3 regions of the Nocardia sp. NPDC058705 genome follow, and region 2 is predicted to be linked to each of the others. Evidence: riboswitches for the same ligand, from Rfam matches in the RefSeq annotation. Region 2 holds a riboswitch; each other region holds the start of a gene.
What was found. Region 2 has a riboswitch for S-adenosylmethionine ahead of ACFW6D_RS21210 (ABC transporter substrate-binding protein). Riboswitches for the same ligand answer to the same signal wherever they lie in the genome.

Region 1: linked by a shared signal. The riboswitch ahead of ACFW6D_RS25605 (bifunctional o-acetylhomoserine/o-acetylserine sulfhydrylase) and the one ahead of ACFW6D_RS21210 (ABC transporter substrate-binding protein) in region 2 are both predicted to bind S-adenosylmethionine.
Region 3: linked by a shared signal. The riboswitch ahead of ACFW6D_RS13940 (ABC transporter substrate-binding protein) and the one ahead of ACFW6D_RS21210 (ABC transporter substrate-binding protein) in region 2 are both predicted to bind S-adenosylmethionine.

The regions. Positions count from the first base shown of each region.
Region 1 covers NZ_JBHYRN010000027.1:31,378-41,091, reverse strand. Annotated here, with positions in the region: gene ACFW6D_RS25615 (TetR/AcrR family transcriptional regulator) at 1-200, shown strand, start outside; gene ACFW6D_RS25610 (homoserine O-acetyltransferase) at 204-1,349, opposite strand; gene ACFW6D_RS25605 (bifunctional o-acetylhomoserine/o-acetylserine sulfhydrylase) at 1,346-2,662, opposite strand; SAM riboswitch class IV at 2,743-2,853, opposite strand; gene ACFW6D_RS25600 (TetR family transcriptional regulator) at 2,919-3,638, opposite strand; gene ACFW6D_RS25595 (MFS transporter) at 3,739-5,265, shown strand; gene ACFW6D_RS25590 (NADP-dependent isocitrate dehydrogenase) at 5,537-6,754, shown strand; gene ACFW6D_RS25585 (MFS transporter) at 7,043-8,203, shown strand; gene ACFW6D_RS25580 (hypothetical protein) at 8,233-9,114, shown strand; gene glpK (glycerol kinase GlpK) at 9,140-9,714, opposite strand, start outside.
Region 2 covers NZ_JBHYRN010000019.1:34,977-44,690, forward strand. Annotated here, with positions in the region: gene ACFW6D_RS21200 (ABC transporter substrate-binding protein) at 1-48, opposite strand, end outside; gene ACFW6D_RS21205 (LLM class flavin-dependent oxidoreductase) at 45-1,115, opposite strand; partial or broken gene ACFW6D_RS21210 (ABC transporter substrate-binding protein) at 1,144-1,440, opposite strand; SAM riboswitch class I at 1,556-1,648, opposite strand; gene ACFW6D_RS21215 (hypothetical protein) at 1,891-2,604, shown strand; gene ACFW6D_RS21220 (hypothetical protein) at 2,662-2,871, opposite strand; gene ACFW6D_RS21225 (AbrB/MazE/SpoVT family DNA-binding domain-containing protein) at 2,955-3,290, opposite strand; gene ACFW6D_RS21230 (glycosyltransferase family 2 protein) at 3,365-4,537, opposite strand; gene ACFW6D_RS21235 (LppM family (lipo)protein) at 4,539-5,327, opposite strand; gene ACFW6D_RS21240 (carotenoid biosynthesis protein) at 5,381-6,199, opposite strand; gene ACFW6D_RS21245 (phytoene desaturase family protein) at 6,432-7,997, opposite strand; gene ACFW6D_RS21250 (GNAT family N-acetyltransferase) at 7,994-8,620, opposite strand; gene ACFW6D_RS21255 (SAV_6107 family HEPN domain-containing protein) at 8,738-9,187, shown strand; gene ACFW6D_RS21260 (DUF3040 domain-containing protein) at 9,313-9,714, shown strand, end outside.
Region 3 covers NZ_JBHYRN010000009.1:116,190-125,903, reverse strand. Annotated here, with positions in the region: gene ACFW6D_RS13950 (MFS transporter) at 1-966, opposite strand, end outside; gene ACFW6D_RS13945 (FMN-dependent NADH-azoreductase) at 944-1,570, opposite strand; SAM riboswitch class IV at 1,789-1,903, shown strand; gene ACFW6D_RS13940 (ABC transporter substrate-binding protein) at 1,923-3,080, shown strand; gene ACFW6D_RS13935 (ABC transporter permease) at 3,080-4,915, shown strand; gene ACFW6D_RS13930 (ABC transporter ATP-binding protein) at 4,896-5,780, shown strand; gene ACFW6D_RS13925 (ABC transporter ATP-binding protein) at 5,770-6,516, shown strand; gene ACFW6D_RS13920 (LLM class flavin-dependent oxidoreductase) at 6,513-7,535, shown strand; gene ACFW6D_RS13915 (hypothetical protein) at 7,532-8,002, shown strand; gene ACFW6D_RS13910 (alkylhydroperoxidase domain protein) at 7,999-8,604, shown strand; gene ACFW6D_RS13905 (TetR/AcrR family transcriptional regulator) at 8,938-9,570, shown strand; gene ACFW6D_RS13900 (alpha/beta fold hydrolase) at 9,570-9,714, shown strand, end outside.

The sequences.
Region 1 (9,714 bases), on a different contig from region 2:
AGCGCGCGGAATCACTTGTCAGCATGGGTGTTTCACTGTCGCCACGCTGGTCGGACATGGACGCCGAGCTACTGGCGAACTCGGTGCTCACCGTCGCCGAAATGCTCGGTCGGATGGCCGTCAGCGACCCGGAAAAGTATCCGCGCGAACGACTTCAGGCCTACGTCCGCTCGATCGTCACCCTGCTGACGGGACCGTGAACCTCAGCGGTTCTCCCGCGCCAAGCGCATGGTCTCGGTGAGCAGCTTCGACACCGCTGCGGCTTCGGTGAGGAACCCATCGTGCCCGTCGCGCGAATGCACGATCTCCAAACCCGCACAGCCGGGCAGGCCTTCGGCCAACTCGGCCTGAGTGTTCAAGGGGTACAGGCGATCCGAGTCCACGCCGCCCACCACACACGGCACCGACGTCGACGCCAGCGCGGCAGTGACACCACCGCGCCCGCGACCCACATCGTGACGATTCATGGCCTCGCTGAGCAGCACATAGGTGGCCGGATCGAACCGCTGACACAGCTTTTCGGCCTGGTGCTCGAGGTAGCTCTGCACCGCGTAACGCCCGCCGGTCCACGGATCCTCCTCGCCCTGAGGACGATTGGTGAAGCGGTGGTCCAGCTCGCCTTCGGTGCGGTAGGTCAGGTGCGCGATGCGCCGGGCCAGGCCCATGCCGGTCATCGGCGCGCGGCCGGTGCCGTGATAGTCGCCGCCCTGCCAGTCCGGATCGGCCGTGATCACAGCCATCTGGGTGGTCTGGGTGCCGATCTGATCGGCCGTGGCACGAGCGCCGACGGCGAGGATCAGCGCCGCCGAGACCCGCTCGGGCAGACCGATGATCCACTCGAGCACCCGCATACCGCCCATCGAACCACCGACCACCGCGCCGAGCCGCTCGATCCCGAGCACCTCGAACAACTGCGCCTCGGCCTGCACCTGATCACGGATGGTCAGCGCGGGAAAGCGTGCACCCCAAGGCTTTCCGTCGGCCGCGAGCGAGGACGGACCGGTGCTGCCCTTGCAGCCGCCCAGCACGTTGGTGGCGATCACACACCACTCGTCGGTGTCGATCGGCGCACCGGGCCCGACCATGCCCTCCCACCAACCGGGTGCCCCGTCGGGCCCACCGACGACATGGGAGTCGCCGGTGAGCGCGTGTTCGACGAGCACCACATTGTCCAGTGCGGGGGAGAGCTCACCCCAGCGTTGCACCGCCAGCCGCACATCGGGAACAACGGCGCCGTTCTCCAGCGCCACCTCCCCGATGGCGACCACGCCGACTCGCCCGTCCGGCGGTGGCAACAGGTCCACCCCGGTTCCGGGTCGGGCGATCGGCGATTCGGTGCTCACGGTCACGTCGTCGCCGCCGCGAACCCGGCCCGCAGATCGGCCAGAATGTCGTCGATTCCCTCGATGCCCACCGCGAGCCTGACCAGGCCGGGAGTCACACCGGCCGCCAGCTGCTCGTCGGGCGTCAACTGCGAGTGCGTGGTCGACGCCGGATGAATCACGAGGGAACGCACATCACCGATGTTAGCTACATGGCTGTGCAGGCTGAGCGCGTCCACGAACTTCTTGCCCGCATCGACACCGCCCGCCAGCTCGAACGCCACGATCGCGCCCGCGCCCTTCGGCGCCAGCTCCTTGGCCCGCGCGTACCAGGGCGAGGACTCGAGGCCCGCGTAGAACACCGCGTCGACGCCCGGCTGCTCGGCGACGAACTTCGCGACCGTCTCGGCATTGCTGACATGCCGTTCCACCCGCAAACTCAGCGTCTCGATGCCCTGGGCGATGAGGAACGCGTTGAACGGTGAGACTGCGGCGCCCAGGTCGCGCAGCAGCTGCACGCGCGCCTTCAACGCGAACGCGGGCGCGCCCAGATCGGCGAACACCGCACCGTGATAGCTCGGATCGGGCTCGGTGAAACCGGGGTAGCGCGAGTTGCCGTCGGCGTCGCGCACGGTCCAGTCGAACGTGCCGCCGTCGACGATCACGCCCGCAACGGCCGCGCCGTGCCCACCCAGGTACTTCGTCGCCGAATGCACGACGATGTCGGCGCCGTGGGCCAGCGGCTGGATCAGGTACGGGGTCGCGACGGTGTTGTCGACGATCAGCGGCAGGCCGTTCGCGTGCGCCACACCGGCGATGCCGGGAATGTCGAACACCGCGCTGCTCGGGTTGGCGATGGTCTCGCCGTAGAACGCCTTGGTGTTCGGCTGGATCGCGGCTTCCCACTGCGCGAGATCATCGGGGTCCTCGACGAACGAGACCGTGATCCCCAGCTTGGGCAGCGAATAGTGGAAGAGGTTGTAGGTGCCGCCGTAGAGGTGCGGGCTGGACACGATGTGGTCGCCCGCGCTCGCCAGGTTCAGGATCGCGTAGGTCTCCGCGGCCTGGCCCGAGGCCAGCAGCAGCGCCGCGACGCCACCTTCGAGGGCGGCCACGCGCTGCTCCACCGCGTCCTGGGTGGGGTTCATGATCCGGGTGTAGATGTTGCCCGGCTCGGCGAGACCGAACAGCGCGGCGGCGTGATCGGTGTCGCGGAAGGCGTACGAGGTGGTCTGGTAGATCGGCAGGGCCCGCGCGCCGGTGGCGGCGTCGGGTGCCTGGCCCGAGTGGATCTGCTTGGTCTCGAAGGACCAGTTCTCGGGCAGGAAAGAATCAGTCATGTCGTGCTCCAGTGGGTGTTCGCCGGGGATCTCGTCAGTTGGGTCGGATCGACGGGTAACAACACATGGGTGCCTCCTGAAATGCGCGCTTGCTCTCGACTTTCGAGAGCCCGGTCATCACCCGGAGCACCCCACCGCAGCTGGAGGGTTGCCGACCAGCGAGCCGGGGCTTGGCGCTGGTACTCATGACCTTGGGCGTCATGTTAACCGGACATCTCCCACACGCGGAAACTTCCCCCGCATTTCCCGCCGAAGATCACTCGGTGAGCGGTGTGCCGAGGCCGGGCGTGTCGTCGGCCGGTGCGCCGCAGACGTAGCGCAGGCCGTGATAGGCGCGCAGGATCGCGTCACGGGTCACCCGCACGGCCGCCTGGGGCGTCGAATGCAGCAGCGCTTCCTCCACATCGGCCATCGAGATGTGACACAGCATCTGCCAGGTCCCCGCCACCAGCCGGACCATGAAGTCGTCCGGTGTCGTGCCCATGCGATCCGCGAGCTGCGCGCACACCGCCACATTCTTCTTTTCCGCGTATTCCAGCGCTCGCGCGTTCACCGCCTGGCTGGCGCGCATGATCCGCTGCATCTGCAGGAACTGGCGCAGGAAACGAACGCCGTCGGCGCCCACTTCGGCGTGGATCACCTGCAGGTAGGCCCCGCACAGCGCCTGTAGTTCGTTGCCGGGGGGCTGGGCGCGCAGCGCGGCCGCGACGGTGACCCCGAAGTCGTCGATCGGGGCGAGCACGATGTCTTCCTTGAGCGGGAAGTACCGGTTGACGGTGCGCGGCGACACGTCGGCGCCCGCGGCGATCTGCTCGACCGTCGTCGCGTCGAAGCCCTGCGTTTCGCACAGGTCGAGCCCGATCGCGACGATCGCCGCTTTGGTCTGCAGCTTCTTGCGTTCGCGCAGGCCCAGCGGCGCCTCGCCAGCCGGTTCGGCGGTCCGGTCAACGCTGATCGGAGGGGTCGAATCCAGCATGTCGCCAGTCTACCCCGCTGCCGGTTCCATCTGTCGAGACCTGCCAATTGGCGCAGTCAGACATTTTTCTCTTGACGCCAATTGTCGCATGGTGCCAGTATTGAGCGAACTGATCGAGCGACGAGGAGTCCTGGTGACCGGCACCGAAATACAAGCGAAACATGTTGATAATCAACAGAATTCGATGCGGTGGTGGGCGCTGATCGTGCTCTCCGCCGCCCAGTTGATGGTGGTGCTCGATGCCACCGTGATCACGATCGCCCTGCCGTATGCCCAGCGTGACCTCGGCATCAGCGAGGGTGACAAGCAGTGGGCGATCACCGCCTACACCCTGATCTTCGGCGGCCTGCTGCTGCTCGGCGGACGGATGGCCGACTATCTGGGGCGGCGCCGGATCTTCCTGATCGGGCTGGTCGGCTTCGCCGCCGCGTCGGCACTGGCCGGACTCGCGCAGACCGGCGCGCAACTGTTCGTCGGTCGCGGTCTGCAAGGTGCGTTCGCCGCCCTGCTCGCGCCCGCGGCACTGTCGCTGCTGTCGGTGATCTTCACCGACGTGCAGGAGCGGGCCCGCGCGTTCGCGGTGTTCGCCGGGATCACCGCGGGCGGTATCGCGTTCGGTCTGATCGTCGGCGGCGCGCTCACCGAGTTCGCCTCGTGGCGGTGGACGCTGCTGATGAACACCCCGATCGCGCTCATCGCGGTGGCCGGTGCGCTGGCGGTGATCGTGCGCGATGTCCCGGTGCCGCGGACCGGCGGCTACGACCTGCCCGGCGCCGTCACGGTGACCTTCGGTTTGATTTCGATCGTCTACGGATTCAGTCGCGCGGCCGAGGACGGCTGGCTGACCGGCAGCACCCTCGGACTGCTCGGCGTCGGCTTCGCGCTGTTGATCGCCTTCGTCGTCATCGAGGCGCGCTCGGCGAATCCGCTACTGCCGCTGCGTATTCCGGGTGAGATCAACCGCGGCGGGGCCTTGATCGCGGCGCTGCTCATCCCCATCGCGATGTTCGCCATGTTCTTGTTCCTGAGCTTCTACTACCAGAACACTCTCGGCTATTCGCCGCTGAAAGCCGGCATCGCGTTCCTGCCGTTCCCGGTGGGTATCGGCATCGCGGCGGGCATCACCAGTTCGTTGATGCCCAAGTTCGGGCCGCGTCCGCTGATGGTGGTCGGCGCGCTGCTCGGCGTCGCCGGGCTGGTGTGGCTGGCGCAGCTGAGCTACGGCGACGGATACGCGGCGAGCGTGCTCGGACCGCAATTGCTGATGGCGCTCGGCATGGGGCCGCTGTTCGTGGGAATGCAGGCCGTCGCGCTGCACCAGGTAGCCGACGAGGACTCCGGGGTGGCCAGCGCGCTGCTCAATGCCGCCCAGCAGATCGGCGGCGCGGTCGGCACCGCCCTGCTCACCACGTTGTCGGTGCAGGCGGCCAAGAGCTACGCGACCGACAACCCGACCGTCGACCACCTCGTCGAACGCGCCTCCATCTACAGCTATGACGTGGCCTTCTATATCGGCGCCGGCTTCTTCCTTGTCGCGGCGGTGGTGATCGCCGCGATGATCCGCGACAAGCCTGAGAACCTGATCGAAGGCGACGAACACGCGCACGCGATTCCGGTCGCCGTCTGAGTTCGATCAACCGGTCCCGCGCAGCCAACTCGGCCGCGCGGGACCGTTCGCGCGTGATGGGTAAAGTGAAGGCTCCTCGCGCGCGTATCGCACAGTTCGCCCTCCCCTCGCGGTGAGGTGACACCTAGCAGTACGCTCGTCATGTTTGCACCACAACGTCCCGCAACCACCGCGGGGCATATACGGTTTGTTGGAATAGCTGGGGTCCGCTCACAAGCGTGTTCGCCTGGCCGTGCAATAAGGGCACCCACCGAGGAGGACACGAAGATCCATGTCCAAGATCAAGGTTGAAGGCACCGTTGTAGAACTCGACGGCGACGAGATGACCCGGATCATCTGGCAGTTCATCAAGGACAAGCTGATCCATCCCTATCTCGACGTGAACCTCGAGTACTACGACCTCGGTATCGAGTACCGCGACAAGACAGACGACCAGGTCACGGTCGACGCGGCCAACGCCATCAAGAAGTACGGCGTCGGCGTCAAGTGCGCCACCATCACCCCCGACGAAGCGCGGGTGACAGAGTTCGGCCTCAAGAAGATGTGGCGCTCGCCCAACGGCACCATCCGAAACATCCTGGGTGGCACCATCTTCCGTGCGCCGATCATCATCTCCAACGTGCCACGCCTGGTGCCCGGCTGGACCAAGCCGATCATCATCGGCCGTCACGCCTTCGGCGACCAGTACCGCGCCACCGACTTCAAGGTCTACGAAGCGGGCACCGTCACGCTCACCTTCACGCCCGAAGACGGCAGCGAGCCGATCGTGCACGAGGTCGTGAAGATGCCCGAAGACGGCGGTGTCGTCATGGGTATGTACAACTTCAAGAAGTCGATCGAAGACTTCGCGCGGGCCTCGTTCAACTACGGCCTGCAGCAGAACTACCCGGTGTACCTCTCCACGAAGAACACCATCCTCAAGGCCTACGACGGCATGTTCAAAGACACCTTCGAGGAAGTCTTCGAGGCCGAGTTCAAGGCCGAGTTCGACGCGGCGGGCCTCACCTACGAGCACCGCCTCATCGACGACATGGTCGCCTCCTCCATGAAATGGGAGGGCGGCTACGTCTGGGCCTGCAAGAACTACGACGGCGACGTGCAGTCCGACACCGTGGCCCAGGGCTTCGGCTCGCTCGGCCTGATGACCTCGGTGCTGCTCACCCCGGACGGCAAGACCTGCGAGGCCGAGGCCGCACACGGCACGGTCACCCGGCACTACCGTCAGCACCAGCAGGGCAAGCCGACCTCGACCAACCCGATCGCGTCGATCTTCGCGTGGACGCGTGGGCTCGAGCACCGCGGCAAGCTGGACAACACCCCCGAGGTGATCGGCTTCGCGCAGGCGCTCGAGGATGTGGTCATCAAGACCGTCGAGGGTGGTCAGATGACGAAGGACCTCGCTGCGCTCGTCGGCGGGGACCAGGGTTACCTGAGCACCGAGGAATTCCTGGGTGCGCTCGATGTGAACCTGGCTCGTGCTCTGCGATAAAGCTCACGCCCCGCGATGATCCGCGGCGGCATACCCTTGTAGGGGAAGGGGCGCTAGCACCAATCCGGTGCTAGCGCCCTTTGCTTTGTTCCCAGTCGATACGTAAGGACATGGGTAACTCACCGGGTACCGGCTGACTGGTCTCGGCGTTGCCGGTGGCCGCCGACATCACATTCCCACGGCCTGAATCTGGCCTGAATTCGCGGAGAGGCGGATTAGTGCGTGCTTACTTCCATCGCCGCCCCTGATCGCCTCGACGAGCCACGCACCAGCTGGCACGTCCCGGCGATGCTCGCGTTGGCGCTGGGTGGGTTCGGGATCGGGACCACCGAGTTCGTGACCATGGGGTTGCTGCCCGATATCGCGCGGGCCTTCGACATCTCCGAGCCCTCGGCCGGGCACGCGGTGTCGGCGTACGCGCTAGGGGTCGTTGTCGGTGCGCCGCTGATCGCCGCGTTGTGCGCGCGGGTTGCGCGCAAGAAGTTGCTGATCGTTTTGATGGCCGCGTTCACGCTCGGCAATATCGGGACCGTGCTCGCGCCGACTTTCGGCACGCTCGTGCTCGCTCGGTTCGTCTCCGGACTGCCGCACGGCGCGTACTTCGGTGTCGCCTCGCTGGCCGCCGCGACCCTCGCGCCCGTCGGGCAGCGGGCCAAAGCAGTGGCCGCGGTGATGCTGGGGCTCAGTGTGGCGAATGTGGTCGGTGTGCCGGGCGCGACCTGGCTCGGCCAGCACTTCGGCTGGCGTGACGCCTACGTGGTCGTCACCGTGATCGGCCTGGCGACGGTGGCCGCCCTGTGGCGCTATGTGCCCGCCCTGACCAGCATGAAGATCACCAACCCGATGACCGAACTCGGCGCCCTGCGCCGCCCACAGGTGCTGCTCACCCTGGCCGTCGGCGCGATCGGCTTCGGCGGCATGTTCGCCGTCTACACCTACATCGCCACCACTATGACCGACGTCGCCGGCATGCCCACCGGCGCGGTCCCGATCGTGCTTGCCCTGTTCGGCCTCGGCATGATCGTGGGCAATATCGGCGGCGGCATCCTCGCCGACCGCGGCGTCGACCGCTCGATCTTCGTAGCCATGATCGCCATGGTGGTCATCCTGGCCGGTTTCGTACTGGCCGCCCACAACCCCATCACCGCCTCGATCGGCGCCTTCCTCGTCGGCGCCTCCGGCGCGGCCCTGGCCCCCGGCCTACAAACCCGCCTGATGGACGTCGCCGCCGACGCCCAAACCCTCGCCGCCGCCCTCAACCACGCCGCCCTCAACATCGCCAACGCCGCAGGCGCCTGGCTCGGCGGCCTCGTCATCGCCGCAGGCCTCGGCTACACCGCCCCCGCCATGATCGGCGCCCTCCTCGCCGTAGCCGGCGTCCTCCTGTTCACCGTCACGGTCTGGCTTGCCCGTCGCGTCTCTCCCGCCACGCCGCAACCGAATTCGTGATCTCGCCGCACCCACATACGGTGCAGCGCATGCCGAGCTACCTACACGAGGGTTTGCTTGATCTGTTCCGCACGGCGCACTCCCTGGCACCGACACTGCTGGTCGAGGAGTTCGACGTGTCACTGCCCGACGGCGCCCAGATGCGTGCTGAGCCGTGCGACTTCACCGACATGGGCCCCAAGGAGTACCGAGGGGACCTGGCGCTGAGTACGCACGACGATCGCGATCAGCCCATCCTCGGTGTGTGCGTCGAGATACAGCTGAGCAAGAAGGATGATCGGCGATTGAAGTGGCCGGTCTACGTGGCGACATTGCGATCACGGTTGGGCTGTCCAGTTGTGCTGCTGGTTGTGACGCCGAGCAGGCAGGTCGCCGAATGGGCAGCGAAGCCGATCGAACTTGGCCCCTGCGGTTCGGTGATACATCCGTTGGTCCTCGGTCCCGATCGCTTTCCGCTCGTGACCGATCCCGACGAGGCTCGCCTTTGTCCGGAACGGGCAACGCTGTCGGCGATCGCGCACGGGTCCGGTCCCTACATGGACGAGGTCCTTCCAGCTTTCCTGGCCGGGCTGATGAAAATCGACGACGAACGTGTGAAAATGTATCTGGACCTGGTCGACGATGCGTTGACCCTCGCGGCTAGCCGACGTTTGGAGGAACTGATGAAGAGCACTCCCGAATATCGCGGCCGCATCGCCACCAAGTACGTGGCCAAAGGTCGTGAAGAAGGCCTCGAGGAGGGGCGCGCCGAGCAGGCAGCTCGTGCGGTGCGCACCGTGCTGACCGCTCGTGGACTCGAGTTGTCGGCGGCCCAGCGCGCTCAGCTCGCCGCCTGCACGGACCTCGACCAACTCGACGCGTGGTTGACGCAGGCCGTAACCGCCACTCGGACCGACGAACTCTTCGGCTGACACATATCCCGCCACCTCGGCGGTTCTAGTTGGCCGGGCGGGCCCAGCCGGTGCTGAGTTGGACGGCTCGTTGCCAGCGTTCGTATTCTTCTTCGCGGATGGCGCGGTCGGGGGCGGGGTTCCATTGGGCGGCTACTCGCCAATTGCGGCGTAGGCCTTGGAGGTCGGGCCAGTAGCCGACGGACAGGCCTGCCGCGTAGGCGGCGCCGAGGGAGACTGTTTCGGTGACCAGGGGGCGCAGGACGGGGGTGTCGAGGACGTCGGCGATCATTTGCATGAGCAGGTTGTTGGCGGCCATTCCGCCTGCTACACGCAGGGATTGGGCTTTGAGGCCCGCGTCGGCGTTCATCGCTTCGACCACATCGCGGGTTTGCCAGGCGGTGGCTTCCAGGACGGCGCGGGCCAGGTGGCCCTTGGTGACGTAGGACGTGAGGCCGATGAGCAGGCCGCGGGCGTCGCTGCGCCAGTGGGGGGCGTAGAGGCCGGAGAAGGCAGGGACGAGGTAGCAGCCGCCGTTGTCGTCGACTGTGCTTGCGAGAGTTTCGATTTCGGGGGCGGTGGCGATCAGGCCGACGATGTCGCGCAGCCACTGGACCAGCG
Region 2 (9,714 bases):
CGCGGCGGCGAACACACCGGCGAACGCGGAGAGACGATGTCGAATCACGAGGTAACTCCAGACAATTGGCGACCTGCGGCCAGCGGACGGCTCGGAATGCGGCGGCGCAGCTCGGGCGCCACCTCGGCCTGGAACAGCTCGAGACTGCCCAGGTAGTCGGCTTCGGTGCGGCCGTCGCGTTCGGCGGACAGGTGGATCACCTCGTGCCCGAACTGCTCGTGATAACGGCCGACCTTGTCGATCACCTGCTCCGCACTACCGACCAGCGCCGACGATCGGGCGATGAAATCTTCGACGGTCTCGAACACGACCGGATTGCCGACCTTGCGCTGCAAGGCGGTCCGTGCCTCGTAGAGCGGCCGGAACACCTCGACGGCCTCCTGCGAGGTCCGCGCGACATGGAAACCCGCCGTGCCCGCCCCGACCAAGGCGTCAGCCGGGTTGTGACCGTAGTGCGCCCACTGTTCGCGATAGTGGCGGATCAGCTCGGCATACGGCTCGATCGGATGGGTGACATTCGCCGAGAACACCGGATCACCGTGGCGCGCGGCCAGTTCCACCGACTCCCGGCTCGTCGCACTGCCGTGCCAGATCCGCACGCGCGGCTGCAACGGTCGCGGGAGCGCCTTGGCCGCGGTGAGTGACGGCCGAAATTGGCCCGACCACGTCACCTCCTCGCTGTCCCACAGCGCCCGAAAGAGTTCGTACCCTTCACGATTGCGCTCCCACTGGTCCTCGGTGGTGACGTGATAGAGCTGCGCTTGCGCCGCCCCGTTGCCCTTGCCGATGATCAGCTCGAGCCTGCCCTCGGACAGGTTGTCGAGCGTGGAGTAGTCCTCGAACGCGCGCACCGGATCGAGCAGGCTCAAGGTGGTGACCGCGGTGAACAGGCTGATCCGCGTGGTGACCGCGGCGATATGGCTCAGTACCACCGGGGGAGCGCCGGACAGGAACGGGTCCTCGTGCCGCTCACCGACCGCGAATCCGTCGTAACCGAATTCTTCGGCGCGCCTTGCCTGTTCGATCACTTCGTGCAGGCCGTCACGCGTTGTCGGGACCACACCGGTGACCGGGTCGGGCACCCGGGTGATCAGTGTCATCAGCAGGAATTTCATGCCCGTGCTCCTGATCTCTCGAACGAACTCATGCGGCGGGCTTCTTCGGCAGACCGGGCGGGTTGATGCGCGACTCGGTGACCTTCTCCGAATCCAGCCCCCAGCGATCGGGGACCTTCTGATAGCTGCCGTCGGCGATGGCATCGACGAGGGCCTTGTGGACGGCGGTGTTGAGGCCGCTGTTCTTCTTGGTGAGCACCGCGATCTCGCCTTGCAGGGCGTCACCGGCACCGGAAAAGGTGGCGATGAGCTTGGTTTCGCCTGTGGTCGTCGAGTGATAGACACCGGACGGGTTCGGCCCGAGGTAGCCGTCGAGGCGCTTGGAGGGTGCCAGGAACCGGCGATCCGGGGGAGGTCGTCGGCGGCACCAGCGGGCGGAGCATCGCCCAGCGGGGCGGTCTCGACGCCGGAGACAGTGGACGCGGTCAGCACGAAAAACTCCTCCATCGATCCCGGCAGAAGCACCCGCACCCTCGAAGGGCGGGTTGCTGCGACGTCGTAGAGCCGGGTCTCTCGGTCGCTCTGGATGGTTGTGCTCGCCTGCCTCGCGGCCCGAGCTGAATCAGCATGTGACACAGGTGTCGTGGTCGCAACGGTAGAAATCAGCGTGAGCGCAGGGGTTGGAACCGGCCGCCGGGGCAGCCACAATTGCCCCGGTTCGGTTCGCTGGGAGATTGCGACGCGCCGAACCCCCGGTTACTTCACCTTGCCCGATTCACCCATCGCACGCGGTAGCGTCGGCCTTCTCTGCGTCGATGAGGAGTACGTCGTGAACATGGGGCGTCGTTCCACCACACTGACCGCGCTGACGGCCTGCGCCGCCGCGTTGCTGCTGACCGCGCCGTCGGCCACCGCTGAACCGGCCGCGCCGGTGACGCCCGCCGTCACCAGGGACGCGCCGAACGCCACTCCAGCCGCGGGCCCGGGCGACCTGCTCGGCGCCTACCGGACCGTCGTCGAGACGCTGAAAGCCATGGGTATTCAGCCGTTCCTCTATCCGACGGTTGCGGCGAACTGCACCGGTGACGGCGCGGGGCTCGTCCCGGCGGTCGCGGGTGCGGTGCCGGGTCCGTGGCCGACGAACACGCTGCCCACTCCGGGACTCGACCTGTCCGCGGTGAAGTCCGGGCAGACGTTGTTCACGTTCCTGCCCTATGGACTCGCTCCCGACACTGCTGCTACGAAGACCTCCGGGATGCAGGTGGCGTGGCTCAATATCAGCACCGGACGGGGTGGGATGGCTTCGATGGGGCCCATTGCCGACCTCGTTCGGGCGATGGTTCCGCCCGAGGTTCCTGTAGAACTGCGGCCGCTGGCTGAAAACGCGATTCGCGACTTTCTCTTCGCCGCTGTTCCCGTCGGTGGTGTGCGTGCGGTGCCTGTGGACACTGGGCGTGGCACTGTGCTGGCTGCCGTCTTCGGAACCACTGACAACGCGGGGCGGTCGTGCTTCTTCTTTCCGACCGTCGGCATCACTGAGGTTCCTTGAAACCTGCCGGGCGCCGTCCGCTCGGTTGAGGTACCCGCCGTGGCAACAGTCGTTCGCTTATGGAGCGGTGAAGATGTCGTGGGTGCCTATTCGCCGCCAGATCACATGGGCCTCACCCGTCGTCACCGAGTCGCCGTAACTGAACGTCGCGCGCCCGTCAGGCGCCCACGTCATCTCCCAGATGTTGTCGTAGCCCTTCATCTTCTTGACGCGCAGTCCAGGGCGGAACCCGGCTCCGGCGCGCAGATCTTCGACCAGGATCGACACCGATCGTAGGAAGGCTACTTGCTGATCGCGAGTCAACTTTTGCCAATCTCGGGTGAAGAGCGTCAACCAGGCATAGGTGGGCATCAGTGCCGCTCGGGCTGGATCTCGGCCAGGTCGATGCCTGCGGAGGCAGCCAGTCCTCGCAAGAACGAGTCACCATCTTCGAAGACCTCGTGCGGGACGCCCGCGGCCAGTTCCTGGTCAGCTTCTTGCTCTTTGCGCTGCCATTCCGGGGTAAAGAACCATGCCTGATCGACCGGGATCGACCGATAGCCGCGCACCGTGACATCACCAGCCTCGTTGACCGTGAATTCCAGTTCGTCATCCTCGCGAACATGCAGCACGGCACGGATTTCCTGAGGCAGAGTCACTTGATGGCGACTGCCTCGGATGCGTGCACGGATGTTCATCGCGGTCATGCCACAGTGTAGCACGGTGCTACGGTGCTACAGAAGTCGACGGCCGCCAATTGTGTCGACAAGCTGGTACTCGGTCAGGCGCGGCGGGCGATGGCCTCGTCGGGAGCGACCAGGGGGCGCTGCTTCCAGCGGAGGCGGCCGGTTTGGTGGCGGTGGTGGGAGCGGGTCCACAGGGATAGGTAGTGGGCTACTGCTACCGGGTGGGCCAGGGCTGAGGCTAGGTCGGAAGGTGTCGGGGGGCGGCGGGTTTCGATGGTGCGGGCGGTGAGGCGGCTGGTGACTGCGGCCAGGTAGCCGAGGATTCCCGCGCGGCGGGTTCGGCCGCGGCCGAGTAGGGCGGCCAGTGGGGGGATCCAGTAGGCGAGGGTGGCGAGGATCCCTATGGCTGCGCCGGTGTCGCGGCGGCCGCCGTAGGCGGACCAGAGCCAGCGGGTGTAGCCGTCGGTGAGTTCGGTTGTGCCGGTGTACATTCGGGTGCTCGCTGCGGGGCCTGCGGTGACCAGAGCGGTGCGGTGGCCTACTCGGCGGATCGAGCGGGCCAGGTCGAGGTCTTCGGTGGCGCTGGCGGCTACGGCTGCGTGGCCGCCTGCGGCGCGGTAGGCCTCGGCGTCGACGGCGAGGAACTGGCCGCAGGCTACGGCGGTGGAGGGGCGCAGGCTGTGGTTGGAGGGGCCTACGGGCAGGGTTGATGCCCATGACCAGGCGAGCAGGGGCTGGACCAGGCGTTCGGTGGGCGAACCGGCTTCCTGGATCGGCCAGGCCGAGACCAAACCTGCTCCGCGCCTGCGTAATTCGGTGACCGCCGCTGCGACGGCGTGGGGTGCGAGGCGCACATCGGCGTCGACGAAGACCAGGGCTGCCGCGTCGGTGCGGGCGGCGAGGCGGGCGCACGCTGCTGCTTTGCCGGTCCAGCCGGGGGCGGGGTGGGCGGCGGAGCGGAGCACGGTGAAGCGTTCGTCGCCGGCGATCGCGGTCAGTGCGGCGTCGTAGGTGCCGTCGGTGGAGGCGTCGTCGAGGATCAGCACGTGCAGGCGGGGGACACCGGTCTGGGCGCGCAGGTCGGCGATCAGGGCGGGTAGGTGCTCGGCTTCGTCGCGGGCTGGCACGCAGACCGTGACCGGTTCGATCACGCCCGCGACGCCGCGCGGCAGGGTGCGCAGGGTGAGCAGGTTGTAGGCGGCGGTGCTCGCGCCGAGCGCGGCGAGGCCGGTGCCTGCCCAGGTCAGGTAGCGAGCCGCCGCGCCCATGTCAGCGGCCCAGTCTGCGGCTGGAGATCTCGCGCCACATCTCGGAGGGGGAGAAGCCGCCACGGGGGGCGTGCGGTGGGGCGGGGTTGCGGTCGCGGAACGCCAGCCCGGCGATCAGCGCGGCCACCGCGAGGGTGATACCGCCGACGATGCCGGCCCAGCCCGCGAACGAGCGGGTGTTGGGGTCGGCGTATTTCACCTCGGCGCGCAGGGTCGACACCTCACCGGCGGGCAGCTTCCACGAGACGGTGTTCTCGCTGTTGGCTGTTTCGCGGGTGCCGTTGGTCTTGGCGACGCGCGCGGGGAAGGCGATGGAGAACTGCACGTCCGAACCGTGTGGCGGCACCGATTCCAGATCGACCCGGCCGGTGAGACTCACCAGATCGCCACTGCGCTGGAAGTCGAGGGTGAACATGCCCTGCGTCTGATCCGACAGCCCGCCGAGCTGGCCGACCTCGCCGAAGGACAGATCGTCGAAGAACACCTGGGTGCCGACGTAGCCGTCCTGGTTGTAGTTCTCCACCCGCACCTTCGACGCCAACTGCGCGGGCGACTTCAGCTGTGGTCCTTTGTCCTCGGGCCCGGTCGGCACCACCGCGGCGACGATCCGACCCGACACGCGGTCGTTCGACGACACCCCCATCGACACCTGCACGCGCAGGCACCCGGCCAGCGCGGGCACGAGCAGTGCCAGCAGGACGGCAACGGCCGCCACGCGCCGCGCGGGCACGCGACGACGCGGTGAAGGAGTGGGCATGTCGGCGACGGGACTCGGCTGCACGATTGACATCGTGCCAGGCTCAGGCCCCAGAGCCCACACGACGGGCCCACCACCCACGCCGATCAGGCATTTTCGCGCCGATTCGAGGGGTGTCGAGGTGGGTTCGGGCGCTCACGCCGTGCCAACAGGGGGATTCCGAGCACGCCCAGACCGCAGAAACCCCAGATCGCCGACGCGGGCAGCCCGAGGAACACCGCGTGCGCGAGGGTCGAACCGAGCCAGGTCCACCCGAACACCGCGACCGGGACCGCCACCGAGGGATCACGCGGTGGCGCGAGAAGCCGATCGAGCAGGGTGAGCAGCACCGCCATGACCGTGGCGACGAGCGCCCAACCCAGATAGTTCGTGTACGGGATCTCGGGCAGACCGGGCAGCCCGGCGTCGCGGACCGCCCAGGTCCACTGGCCATCGGCGACCATCTGCGGATCGAGGAACAGGTCCCACCCGACCGCACCGAGGACGAACAGTCCCACGCGTCGCACGGTCCTGGCGGACATCAGGATGCCCGCGACGATCCAGATCGAGTACAGCCCACCGGTCCAGGCGAGGGGCACCACCAGTGGAACGTCCGCGACCGCGGGTCCGAGCCGGTCGACGGCGTAGGTATAGCTACCGAACGGGAATCCGGTGGCGGTGCCGACGATTTCGGCGGTGAGTCCCAACCCGGACACGATGACGAAAAATCCGACAGCCCACCGCAATCCGCGAGTCGTAGCCGCGTGCAGCAACGCGGTCGCGGCCGACAGCGCCACCACGGCAACCGTGATCCGGTCGCGCGCCACATCCGTGCTCAATGGGTAGGTGATCTGCGCGAACACCAACGCCAGCGCGGTGGCGGCGGGAATCGCACGGTAGGGATCTGCGCGTAACCAGTCGCGGATCGCGACGACACCGCGACGCGGCGCATCCGCCCCGTGCTCGCGGGCCGCGCCGGTCACAGGCGCTGCCGAACGCTCGACCCCGCGGTGCGCGTCGAGTGAACGCCCGTATTGCCGGTTCGGCCCGGGCACACAGCGGCGCGCGCGTGCCACCGTGGGTATCGAGCCAGTTCCGGGAAGTCGGCGCCGCGGGCCGACGGCGCGTCGCTGCCGAGCACCTGCGACGAGAAGGCGTTCATCGCTTGCGTGGCAGCAGGAATCGAGGCTTGCGGCGATCGCCGAGAACCAATCGCGCCGCGCTGCGACCGCTCGCGCCCGACACTCCGCCGCCGGGATGGGTGGACGCGCCGGTCAGATAAAGGCCGGGAGCCCCGGGAACTCGCTGACCCGACAGCTCGGGCAGCGGTCGCCACAGCATCATCTGGTCAAGCGACATCTCCACGTGCATCACATTGCCGCCGCGCAACCCCATCTCCCGCTCGAGATCGACCGGCGTCTGCACGAATCGCTGACGCACCGACGAGGCGAAACCCGGTGCGTACCGGTCGACTTCGGCGATGATCCGATCCGCCTCGTGCTCGGCGTGTGCTGCCCAGTCGCTGCCGTCGGCGAGCTCGTAGGGATGCCACTGCGCCCACAGCGACAGCTGATGTTCGCCGGCGGGTGCGATGGACGGGTCGAGCGCGCTGAAACTCATCGCCAGCACCACCGGGCGCGGCGGCAGCGAACCGGCCAGCGCGGCGCCGTGGGCCAGTCGGAGCTGTCGACGGTCGGAGACGAGGAACTGCAGACCACGGGCGGATTCGGCGGGGGAGGCGCCGGGGTACTCGGGTAGCCGATCGGTCGCCAGACGCACCACCATGCCGATGCCGGGGCCGACCCGGATGCGCCGCTGCCAGTCGTCGAGGACCGCGGGGTCGAAATCGCCCGCGCGCAACAGGTCCAGCGTCGAAAGGATGTGGGAGCCCGCGATCACCGTGTCGGCGTGCAGGGTCCGGCCCGCTGCGGTCGTCACCTGCCACCCACTGCTGGACCGGCGTAGCGCGGTGACGGCGTCACCGGTGTGCAGCTCGCCACCGTCGGCCCGCAGCCGCGCGATCAACGCCGCGCTGAGCGCCCCACTTCCCCCCACGGCACGGCCGGGCGGCAAAGTGTGCATGAGCGCGGCGAACCCGGCCATCGGCGCGGTCCCCGGTTCCGACATCGGCGGACCCGACTGCGCGCCGAACCACGCCAGCGACGCCTTGAGTCGTTCGTCGTCGAACCAGAAGTCCAACAGCGCGTCACCGGACTGCAGGAACTCCCGCGACAGCGCCGATCCACCGGCCCGCGCGTCCAGCCCCCAGAACGAGCGAACGAGCCTGCCCGGCGTCGGCGGGCCACCGAACGAGCGCATCACCCGCGCGCTGCGCTCGCCCCACACCCCGACGAACCGGCGATATGCGTCAGCGTCCTTGACACCACACGCCGTCGCGATCGACGCGCACGTCTCGTCGAGATCACGGTGGAAGACGATCGGCGGGCGCACACCGTCGGACGGGGTGAACCCCCACGGATCGCAGTCGAGATAACGCAATCCGAACCGCTCGAGCTCGAGCTCCTCGATGATCCCGGTGTGCCGGATCATGATGTGCGCCGAAGAACCGCGATCGACAAGATGGCCGGGGAAACGCTCCACCGTCGAGACCGCGCCACCGGGCACCTCATCGCGTTCGAGCACCTGCACCCGGTGCCCGGCCCGCGCCAGATAACAGGCTGCGACCAGCGCGTTGTGGCCGGACCCGACCACCACCGTCGTCATGGGTTCGACGGCGGCATCGGCAGCCTGCGCCCGAGAATGGCGAAGGGCCTTGTATCGCCCGCGAACACGAAATTGCGGATCACATCGGTGAATCCCGCCCGTCGGTACAGATTCCAGGCCCGGTTCGCCTCCTCCGGGACCTCCGGCGTCGACAGCAGCACGGCGGCCTCGGTGCGATCGGCCAGCAGTCGCTCCAGCAGTCGCGCGCCGATTCCGCGTCCCTGCGCGGCGGGATGGACGTGCAGCTCGGTGAGCTCGAAGTAGTCGGCCAGCAGGTCGCGCGCGGCCGCATCGGGCCACCCGCACCGGCGCATCCCGGTCTGGACCTGCTGATGCCACCACTGTCGCGGGGCGCCGCTGTAGCCGTAGGCGATGGCCAGAATCGGCGCGGTGCGCAGGTCGACGCCACCGGCATCGTCGGGCAGCACCGCGGCGACGGCGCGCCAACCGGTCCTTGTGGTGTGCTCGGTCCACATCGGGGCGCGATGGTGTTCGGTGCCGCGCGGGTACTCCATGGCGGCCACATAGACCGAGAGTGCGTCGTGCAGGCGCGCGCGCAAGGCGGCGACGCTCAGGTCGACGACGACGGGTGCGGGGGTGTGATTCGGCTTGACGGCTGTCATGGCTCTCGTCGATGGCGCGCGGACGGGGAAAGTTGTCAGTGGGTGTCCCTATATTCAATCTCAATTCAAACGTTCGAATGCTAGTTCGATCAGTGCGAGGGGCGAAAGGGGCAGCAGATGGCTGGTCACAACGATGGTCGAGCACACGCGAGCCACGACGGGCGCGCCGGTGGACTACTACGCCAGGCCGACGCGCTGCTCACCGATTCCGCCTGGGAGCACGAACCGGGGGAGCGATTCCGTACCGCCTACCTGGCCGCGCTACGCGGTGCGGGTTCGATGATCGCGCTCACCGGAGCCGACCGGGCGCCACGTGCGCGCTCGCGCAGCGCCTGGGTGTTACTGCGACGCGCCAGCCCGGAGTTCGTGATGTGGGCCGACTACTTCGAGGCGCACTCGCAATTACGGGCCGCGTTGGAGGCCGGATTGGACCGTGCGATCACCGACACACAAGCAGATGAGTTCTGCTCACGGGTGGGCGCATTCCTCTACGACGTCGACGATGCGCTGGTAGCCGCGGCCAAGAGCCTCCCGCAGCCGAGTCGTGGCCGCGACATGACCGCTTAGTTATGACCGAGTAGGTGGTACGCCACCGATCGAACTCGTATCATGGGGAGCAGATAGCCGCCAAGGTCGGCTACCCGTCGCCTACCCGGAGGCGACCAGCCACGCCTAGTGCCGGGGGAGGTACCGTGCCACTCTCCGAGCACGAGCAGCGCATGCTCGAACAGATCGAGAGCGCTCTCTATGCTGAGGACCCGAAGTTCGCCTCGTCCGTCCGCGGCGGACGACTTCGTTCCACGTCGAGTAGACGCAGACTTCAGGCTGCGGCGTTGTTCGCCGTCGGCCTTTTTCTGCTCGTCGCCGGCATCGCCGCCCCGTTCAAGCCGGGCGGTTTCCCGATCATCAGTCTCGTCGGATTCATCGCCATGTTCGGCGCTGGTGTCCTGTTGATGATCGGCAACTCGCGTCGCGCCGCCCAACCGGACGAGACCGAGCACCCCGCGGCGGGCAGCGGCCCGTCGAGCGGACCAACGGCCCGCGGTAGTCGCCAGCGCAAGTCCGGCGGCTTCTCCGAGCGAATGGAAGACCGA
Region 3 (9,714 bases), on a different contig from region 2:
GGCGATTGCTATTGCGGCTACGAAGACGAAAAGGCAAGTGCCCACCCAGATTCCGCCGAAGGGTAGGGCGGCGATGGCGGCTGTGGTTCCGGCTGTTGTCAGAGAGGTGATGAGGCGGCGTTCGGGGTTGATCGCACCCAGTCTGGTCGCCAGTAGCGGGATCGCGATCATCGCGGGGATGGCGCTGGCGCGTAATACGAGCAGGGCAGTGCTACTGGTGCCGACACCTTCGTGCGGCGCGAGTTGTACGCCGGTGTAGATCCCGACGAAGGAGCCGAGGACGGCAAGGCAGCTGAGGTAGAGCAGGGCCAGGCGTGGTGCGCGCAGCAAGGAGGCGAATGCGGTGAAGGCCGAGGCCGCCGATGCTGTCGAGTCGGCGCGTTGGCCTGGTTCGAGTACCGCCCGTAGTGCCAGTGCCGAGATCGCGAAGGCCGCCGCGCCGACCACGAACACCGCTCGCCAGCCGAACGCGGCGTCGACGAGTTGCGCGAACACCTGCGCGAGCACGCCCGCGCCGAGGAACGAGCTGGTCAGGCAGGTCAGGGCGAAGACCCGGCGCTGCGGTGCGATGCGTTCGGCGAGGTAGGCGAACGCGGCCGGTGCGAAGAACGAGGCCGTCAACCCCTGCACCACCCGCGCGGCGATCCCGGTGCCGAGACTCGGTGCCGCGATCACCGCAAGGGTGGACAAGGCCGTCGCCGCCAGACCCCCGACGATCACCGGGCGGCGTCCCCAACGGTCCGACAGCGGGCCGGTGACGAGGAAGCCGGCGCCGTAGGCGAGCCCGAAGGCAGTGGTTGTCCAGGTCACCGCGGCGTGGGTGGTGTCCCACGCCGCGGCCAGGTCGCCGAGCACCGGCAGCACCACGTAGAGCTGCCCGACGACGAGAATCCCGACGGCACAGATCGTCGCGACTGTCCGCCCCGTCGGCGCCCATGTCGCTTCAGTAGTCGCCGGCGAGCTCACGTGCCCGCTCCTGCGCGGCAGCGAACCCGACCTGCGGGTCCTCGGTGAGCACGGTCGGCGCGAAGCGGATCTCGGCGACGTCCTTCACACCGATGAATCGCAGCCAGTCGTGCACGAACGGGGTGGCGAAGTCGCTGCCGAACTGGATCGGCACACCCGGCTGGTGCACGCCACTGGTGAACACCGTGACCGCGCGCTTGCCGTCGAGGAGCCCGCTGTAGCCGACCTCGGGATCGAAGCCGAACGCCCAGCCGGGCTGGGTGATGATGTCGACGTACTGCTTGAGGATGTAGGGCACGCCGTGATTCCAGATCGGGATGTTGACGACGTAGAGGTGGGCGGCGGCGAACCGGTCGAAGACGGTGCGGGCCTGCTCCCAGGCGGCGACCTGCTCGGGGGTCTGTTCGGATCCGGTGAACACGGCCAGTTTGGCGGCGGCCGCGTCGGTGCCGAAGTCGGGCAGCCCGGCGTCGAACAGGTCGAGTGTGTCGACCTGCAGGGTGGAATCCTTCGCCGCGAGGGCCTCGATGAAAGTTGTTGCGATGGCGCGAGATTGGCTGAGTTCGCCGCGTGCGGAGGCATTGATGTGCAGCAGTGTGGTCATGGGAACAGGAGTACCGAGCGCGGCGAACGGCGACAATGATTTGTCGCATGCTGCGCGGATTACCGCATGCGCGCCGCCGTCTTTTGTCTCGAGCTGATCGCAAAACACCAGGCGCCGAATTGCCGCAGGTGGCTCCGTATCCGAGTGCCCCGCAACCACATCGAGTACCCCGAAGGCGGAACAGGCGCGCCTGAATCCGCTGCTAGATTTCGGCCCACGGTCACGAGTATCAGCACGTTCGAGCCCCGGCTCGCTGATCGGCAACCCTCGCTTGCGGTGGGGTGCCCCGGGTGACGACCAGGCGATATCGCTCGGGTATCGCAAGCGCTGTCTTCACGAAGGAATACCAGCAATGAGCAAGTTCTCTCTCGGCTCGCGTCGTCGTGTCGAAATCGTGGCGGGCGCACTTGCCGCGGTGAGCATCGCCGCGACGGTGGTCGGCTGCAGCGACAGCGGCGGATCCGATTCCGGCCCGGTCTATTTCGGCATCTCCGGTCCGCGCACCGGGCCTTCTGCGGAGTACGGGCGTCTGTGGCAGCAGGGATTCGACCTGGCACTGGACGAGATCAACGCGGCGGGCGGAATCAACGGCCGCAAGGTCGAATTGAAGTGGGAGGATTCGCAATCCGATCCCAAGCAGACCGTCCCGATCGCCACCAAATTCGTCGACGACAAGTCCGTGATCGCCGAACTCGGCGACTTCTCCTCGCCCGCCTCGATCGCCGCATCGCCGATCTACAACCGCGGCAAGCTCGTTCAGTACGGCTTCACCAATTCCGCCGTCGACTTCACCAAGGCGGGCAACTACTCGTGGAGCCCGTCGATCACCCTCGACGTCTTCCAGGAACGCAATGCCCAGTGGGTGTCGAAGAAGGCCAAAAAGGTCTCGGTGGTCTACCTCGAAACCGACTGGGGCAAACAGGCTTTCCAGTTCTTCGAGAAGTTCGCCGAGGAGAAGGGAGTCGAGATCGTCTACTCCTCGCCGATCCTGCCCGACTCCACCGATGTGAAGCCGATCCTGATCAAGGGCCGCGAAGCGAACCCCGAAGCCTTCGTGCACCTCGGCTACGGTCCCGACGGTGCGCTGGTGATCAAGCAGTTGCGTGACGTGGGCTTCGCCGGGCAGTTCTTCGGCGGCCAGAACACCCCGCAGTTCATCTCGCTGGCAGGCGCGGCGGCCGAGGGCGACATCGTCAACGGCATCTTCAGCCCGGCCGACCCGGACCCGAAGGTCCAGGACTTCGTCACCAAGTTCCGCACGAAGTTCAACACCGATCCCGGCGACTTCAACGTCTACGCCTACGACGCGCTCAATGTCGTCGTGCAGGCGGCGAAGAAGGGCGGCGCCACCCGCGAGGGCATCCTCGACGGCCTGAAAACCGAAACCCAGTTCACCGGAATCGGTTTGGGCACCTTCGCCTTCGACCAGGAAACGCGGCGCCCGAAGGGTGTCACCCCGCGTGAACTGGTGCTGAAGGAAGGCAAGTTCGTGCCGACCGGCAACCGCTGATGTTCGACACGCTCATCGCGGGGGTGGTCCACGGCAACGCGTACGCGCTGCTCGCCGTGGGCATCACCCTCATCTTCGGCGTCACCAATGTCATCAATTTCGCGCACGGCGCGGTGTTCGCCCTCGGCTCGATCCTGGGTTGGTGGCTGATCGCCGAACAGGGTTTCCCGTTGTGGCTGACCCTCGTGCTGGTGGTTGCGATCACCGCGGCGGTCGGTGTCGGCATCGACCTGCTGGCCGTGCATCCGCTGCGCAAAGCGCCTGCCATCGCGGCGCTGCTGGCGACGGTGGCGGCCGGGTTGATCATCGAGAACCTGACCCAGATCGTGTTCGGACCGGAAACGCGGCCGTTCCCACAGGTATTGCCCACCAACAACTTCCAGCTCGGCGGCGTCCGCTTCGGCACCTCCGATCTGGTGATGTTCGCGATCACCCTGGTGGTGATGCTCGGCCTGGCCGGGTTCCTGCGGTTCAGCCGCTACGGCCTGGCGATTCGCGCCACCGCTCAGGATCCGGATGCCGCCGCCCAGATGGGGATCGGCGTGAGCCGCATCCAGGTGCTCGCCTTCGCCATCGCGTCGGGGCTCGGCGGTCTGGCGGGAATCTTTGTCGGCCTGTACAACTCGAACATCTCGCCGACCAGCGGCACGCTCGCCGGGCTCACCGGGTTCGTGGCGGCCACCATCGGTGGGCTCGGGTCGATTCCGGGCGCGGTGATCGGCGGGTTCGCCCTCGGCATCGTGGAAGCCTTCGGCATCTACACCTTCGGCGACGGCTACCGCGACCTGATCACCTTCGGGGTGCTGGTGGCGTTTCTGGTGTTGCGGCCCGGTGGCCTGCTGGCCAAGGTGCCCGCGATCAGTTCCGAACCGCTCACCGGCACCTTCCTCGGCGCCGGGCGACAACTCCGGATCAGATGGTGGCACGCGGTCGCGGTGTTCGCCGTGGCGGCACTGATCGTGCCGCTGGTCGCCAACAACTACGCCATCGTCGTCGGCACCCAGATCCTGGCCTACGCGATCATCGCGGTCTCGATGACGCTGGTCGCCGGTTCGGCCGGGCAGTTGGTGATCGGCCAGGCCGGGCCCATCGCGATCGGCGCATACACCTCCGCGATCCTCACGGTGAATCACGACTGGCCGTTCCTGGCCGCTGCCCTCGCGGGTGGGGTGCTGGCCGCGGTGATCTCGTCGGTCCTTGCCGCGCCGCTGTGGAATCTGAACGGGCACTATGTCGCGATCGCCACGCTGGGCATCGGCATCGTGATCGTGGCGGTGATCCGCAACTGGGAGTCGGTGACGCGCGGCAGCTACGGCATCTTCGGTATCCCCGTGCCCAGCATCCTCGGTCACGAGTTCACCGAGAACACCGAGGTGTTCCTGCTTGACCTGGTGTTCCTGGCGATCACCCTCGCGGTGGTGGTCGGCGTGCAACGGTCGCGGCTCGGCACCGCGCTGCGTGCGGTCGGTGCCGACGAGGTCGCCGCGCGGTCCTCCGGTATCCCGGTGCGCGACTACAAGGCACTGGCCTTCGCGATCAGCGCCCTGTTCTCCGGGATCGCGGGCGCCCTGCTGGCGCACCAGTACAGCTACATCGACCCGACCGTGTTCAACCTGTCCATGTCCCTGCTGATCGTCACCGTTCTCGTGCTCGGCGGCACCGGTTCGCCCTATGGCGCGGTGCTCGGCGCGGCGGTGCTGATCGGCGTTCCCGAGGCGCTGCGGCTGGCGCCGGAGGCGCGCATCCTGCTCTACGGCGTGGTGTTGCTGCTGATCATCCGTTTCCGTCCGCAGGGTGTGCTGGTGAGGAGTGAACGTGTCCCCGTCCTTCGATGAGGTCGAGCCGGTGCTGGCGGTGCATGGACTGCGCAAGTCTTTTGGCGGCGTGCAGGCGGTAGAGAATCTCGAATTGGCAGTTGCTCCAGGTGAATTCGTCTCCATCATCGGGCCGAACGGTTCCGGGAAGACGACCACTGTGAATCTCATCTCGGGCGTGCTGCGTCCCGATGCGGGCCGGGTGGAGGTCGCGGGCAAGCGGCTGCGACCCGGTTCGCAGGAGGCGGCCGCACGTGCGGGCATCGCGCGCACGTTCCAGAACGGGCGCGTCTTCGGCAATCTCACGGTGCGCGAGAACGTCGAGATCGGCCTGCACACCACCATCACCGCCGGTCGACCATGGCAGTCGCTCGCACGAATTCCGTTGTTGCGCTGGCTACCTCTGCTGGCGGAAACGGTGCTGGCGCTGGTGCCGGCACCGGCGGAACGCCACCGCGTCGACGCCCTCGTCGACACTCAGCTGGCCCGCTTCTCCGAACGCCTCGTCCCGCGCGCGGACAACAACGCCTACACCCTGTCCTACGCCAACCGCCGCCGCACCGAGATCGCCAGGGCGCTGGCACTGCAACCCACGGTGCTGCTGCTCGACGAACCCGCCGCGGGCATGAACCAGACCGAGACCGCCGAAGTCGGACAGCAACTGGCCGACCTGAAAGCCGCGGGCCAGACCATCGTGCTCGTGGAACACAAACTGGAACTGGTGAATTCGCTCTCGGACCGGGTGATCGTGCTCGACGAGGGCCGCATCATCGCCGAGGGAACACCCGAACAGATCCAGCGCGACGAGCGCGTCATCGAGGCCTATCTCGGACGCCGCCGACTGCGCCCACCGACAAGTGAGAAGGTGACCGCCGGTGTCGAATAGCGAAAAGTCGACGCCCATCCTGGAATTCGACGAGGTCACCGTGCACTACGGCCCGTCGACAGCGCTCGACAAGGTGTCGTTGACGGTCCGCCCGGGCGAAATCGTCTCACTGCTCGGCGGTAACGCCTCCGGAAAATCGACGACGATGAAGACCGCACTCGGCCTGCTGCGCCCCACCTCGGGGGCGGTGCGCATCGATGGCGTCGACGTCAGCACCAGCTCGCCCGCGAAACGGATCGAAGCGGGCCTGGCCTCGGTTCCCGAAGCGCGACGGGTCTTTCCGGCGATGACGGTGGAGGAGAACCTCTACGTCGGCGGCTACATCCGCAAGGAGCGCCGCTCGGTCCTCGTCGCCCGCGCGAACGAACTGTACGAGCACTTTCCGCGCCTGCGCGAGCGCCGCTCCCAGCAGGCGGGCACCCTGTCCGGCGGCGAACAACAGATGCTCGCCTTCGCTCGGGCGCTGATGAGCAAACCGCGACTGATCTGCATGGATGAACCGACCATGGGCTTGTCGCCCTTGTTCGTCGACCGCGTTCTCGACGAAATCGCGCGGCTCAACACGGAGTTGGGGCTGGCGATCCTCATCGTCGAGCAGCAAGCCGAGCTGGCGCTGTCGATCGCGCACAGCGGAAATGTCTTGCAGGGCGGGCGAATCGTCTTGCGCGGCACCGCTACCGAGCTGCTCGACAATCCGGCGATCCGCGATGCCTACCTGGGAAGAGTGCCCGCATGAGCCACGAAAGAGCGCACCGGAAGCGGCTCGGGCTGTTCACCCGGCTTGTCCGGTACGACGACGACCAGAGCGCGGGCCAGGTTTACGCCGACGCGCTCGAACAGATCGGGCTCGCCGAACGGCTGGGTTTCGCTACCGCGTGGGTTGCCCAGCATCATCTGGACCCGGCCGAAGGCGGACTGCCCTCGCCGCTGGTGTTCCTCGCGCACGCCGCGGCGCGTTTCGACCGCATCAGGCTCGGCACCGCGATCGTCACGCTCGGGCTGGAGGATCCGATCCGGGTCGCCGAGGATGCCGCAGTGCTGGACACCCTGTCCGGCGGACGGCTCGAATTGGGTTTCGGCAGTGGTGGTTCCAAGAGTTCGTTCGAACTGTTCGGCATCGCACCCGAGGACAAACAGCGCGTCTACGCGGCGAAGCTGGCCGCGATCACGGCTGCACTGGACGGCGCTGAACTCATCCGCGGCAGACCACTGCATCCGCCGGTGCCGACCCTGCGCGAACGCACCTGGCAGGCCAGCTTCTCGGTATCGGGTGCCGCGCGTGCCGGTGCGGCGGGCGTGGGTCTGCTGTTGTCACGCACCCAACCGCGTGATCCGCACGTGCCCCTCGACCAGGTCCAAGCTGACCTGATCAGCGCCTACCTCGAAGCACTGCCCGCAGGCTCGACACCCCGAATAGGCGCCTCCCGCAGTGTTTTCGTCGCCGACGATCACGACGAAGCCCAGCGATGGGCCCACCGCGGGGCACTGCGATTTCTGGAACACCTACGCACCGAGGGCATTCCGGACCTGGCCGCCACCGTCGACGAAGTCCTGCGCGACTCCTACATCGGCACTCCCGACGAAGTCGCCGCGCAGCTGGCCGCCGACAGCGCGGTCACCGCCGCTACCGACCTCATCGTCCAGATCCATCCGATCGATCCCGACCAGCCGACGGCACTGCGCTCGATCGAACTGCTCGCCAACAAGGTTGTGCCACAACTGGATCGGCTTCTCAACGAAAGGGGTTCGGCATGACTGCCGGAACCGATGTCATCGACGCGGTGCTCGGCGCCGAGGCGGCGGCCAGGGTCGCCACCGTGCGGCGGAGCAGGCCCACCGTGGTCGAGCACACCCAGGGCGTGCACGACGCCCTGTTCGACGGAGTCGCCGGACGGGCTTTCGGCCGGGCACGGCTGGCTGCCATCGCCGCCCACATCGCCGCACTCGGCAACGCGACCGACCTCGCGGCCTATTACACAGGACTGTCGGAAGATGCTGGGAAAGAACCTGATTCGTCCGGTGATGCGAAGCTTGCAGCCGCCCTGCGTCATGCCGTCCGGCTCACCAACGCACCGGCGACGAGCACCCGCGCCCACATCGACGCCCTGCTCGCGGCGGGATTGTCGGAGACCGACATCGTCACCGTCTCCCAGCTGGTCGGCTTCGTGAACTACCAGGTCCGTCTGCTGGCCGGCCTCACCCTGATCGGAGCGCAGCGATGACCGAAGTTCGTGACGTCGAAGCCGGCGCCAGGCCGACGGGTTTCACCCAGGACCAGCTCGACTGGGTGCCCTGGGTCGAGCCCATCGTGCTGGCCGACGCCGACGAGCACCAGCGCCCGCTGCTGGCGGGCCAGCGTGGCGAGAGCCCCTACTTCCGGCTGCTCGCCCGCAATGCCGAGGTCCTCGCCCAGCGCAGCGCCAACGACAAGGACATCTTCTACAGCCGGGAAGGGCTGACCAGAGCCGAACGTGAACTCGCCGCGACGGTCACTTCCCGATTCAACGGATGCGAGTACTGCGCATCGGTACACTCACGTTTCACCTCGCAGTTGTCCCAGCGCGTCGACGACGTGCAGCGGTTGCTGGACGAGGGCACGACGGTACGGATCGACGAACGCTGGGACGCCATCATCGATTTCACCGCCGCGCTGGCCGCGCAACCGCCACGGCCCGCGCACGCGGAACTGGATCGATTGCGCGCACTCGGTTTCGACGATGCCGATATTCACGATCTGGTGCTGTCGACTGCCTCGTTCTCGTGGGCGAATCGGCTGATGCTCAGCCTGGGGGAGCCCCGAGTTCCTAGGTCTTGTGCTCAGTGACAAAAAATTCTAGAAAATTCCTTTGAAATGGCCTCAGTTCACATTGTTCCTCGGTATCGTCCGAGATGGCAAATGGCCAGTGACAACGAAGTCACAAAGCATCAACTTGGAGTGACACATGCTTTACAACATCACTGACGACAGCAGCGACGGCAACATCTTGACCCTGCTCCTCGGGCTGCTCACCAGCTCGCTGAGCACCGGTTCGGTGCAGGGCTCGGGCAACTGAGCCGTCTATAGCCATCTTTCGGCTAACGCGCGGTTGGCCGAATGGGCAGCCGAAGGGCCTGATCCATGACGAGGGGATCAGGCCCTTCGGTATTGTCAGCGACAATGTCACAGGATGCGAATACGGGACGAATGTATGCCGGGCAACCCGTAGAGGACCGGCAACGCCAGCGGCGTGCGCGTTTTCTGGAGTCAGGCCTGACGGTCTTCGCGCGCGACGGGTACGCCAACAGTTCGGTCGGTGCCATCTGTAAGGACGCGGGACTATCGTCTCGGCAGTTCTACGAGGAGTTCACCGGCCGCGAATCTCTGTTGCTCGAGCTGTACGAGCAGATCGACCGACATTCGCGCGAGGCGGTGGCCACCGCGCTCGAGGACAAGTCCGAGGCGACGGTGCCCGAGCAGATCGACGCGGCTGTGCGGGCTTACGTCGAGTCGATCGGCACCGATCCACGCAAGGCGCGCGTCGCGCTGGTCGAGGTGGTCGGGGCCGGGCCGAAGGTGGAGAAATTCCGGCTCGAGCTGCGTCGGGTGTGGGGTTCGCTGCTGGCCAGCGCCGCCGAGGACGCCGCCATGCACGGTGAGATCCCCACCGGCGACTACGAATTGCGCGTACTGGCGATCATCGGCGCGGTGAACTATGTCGTCGACGGCTGGAGTGGCAGCGATCCGCGCCCGCCGCTGGACGAGGTGATCAAGGTGCTCACCCGGGTAATCCTCGGTGCGGTAGGGGCTTGATGGCGCGGGTCGAGATCGTCGAGATCCAGGTACCCGACGGCAGCACCCTGCCGGTTCGGCTCATTCCGGCCACCGGCGCCCACCGTCATCCGGTGACGCCGGACGCACCGCGCCCCGTGGTGGTCATCGTGCCCGGCCTCGCCG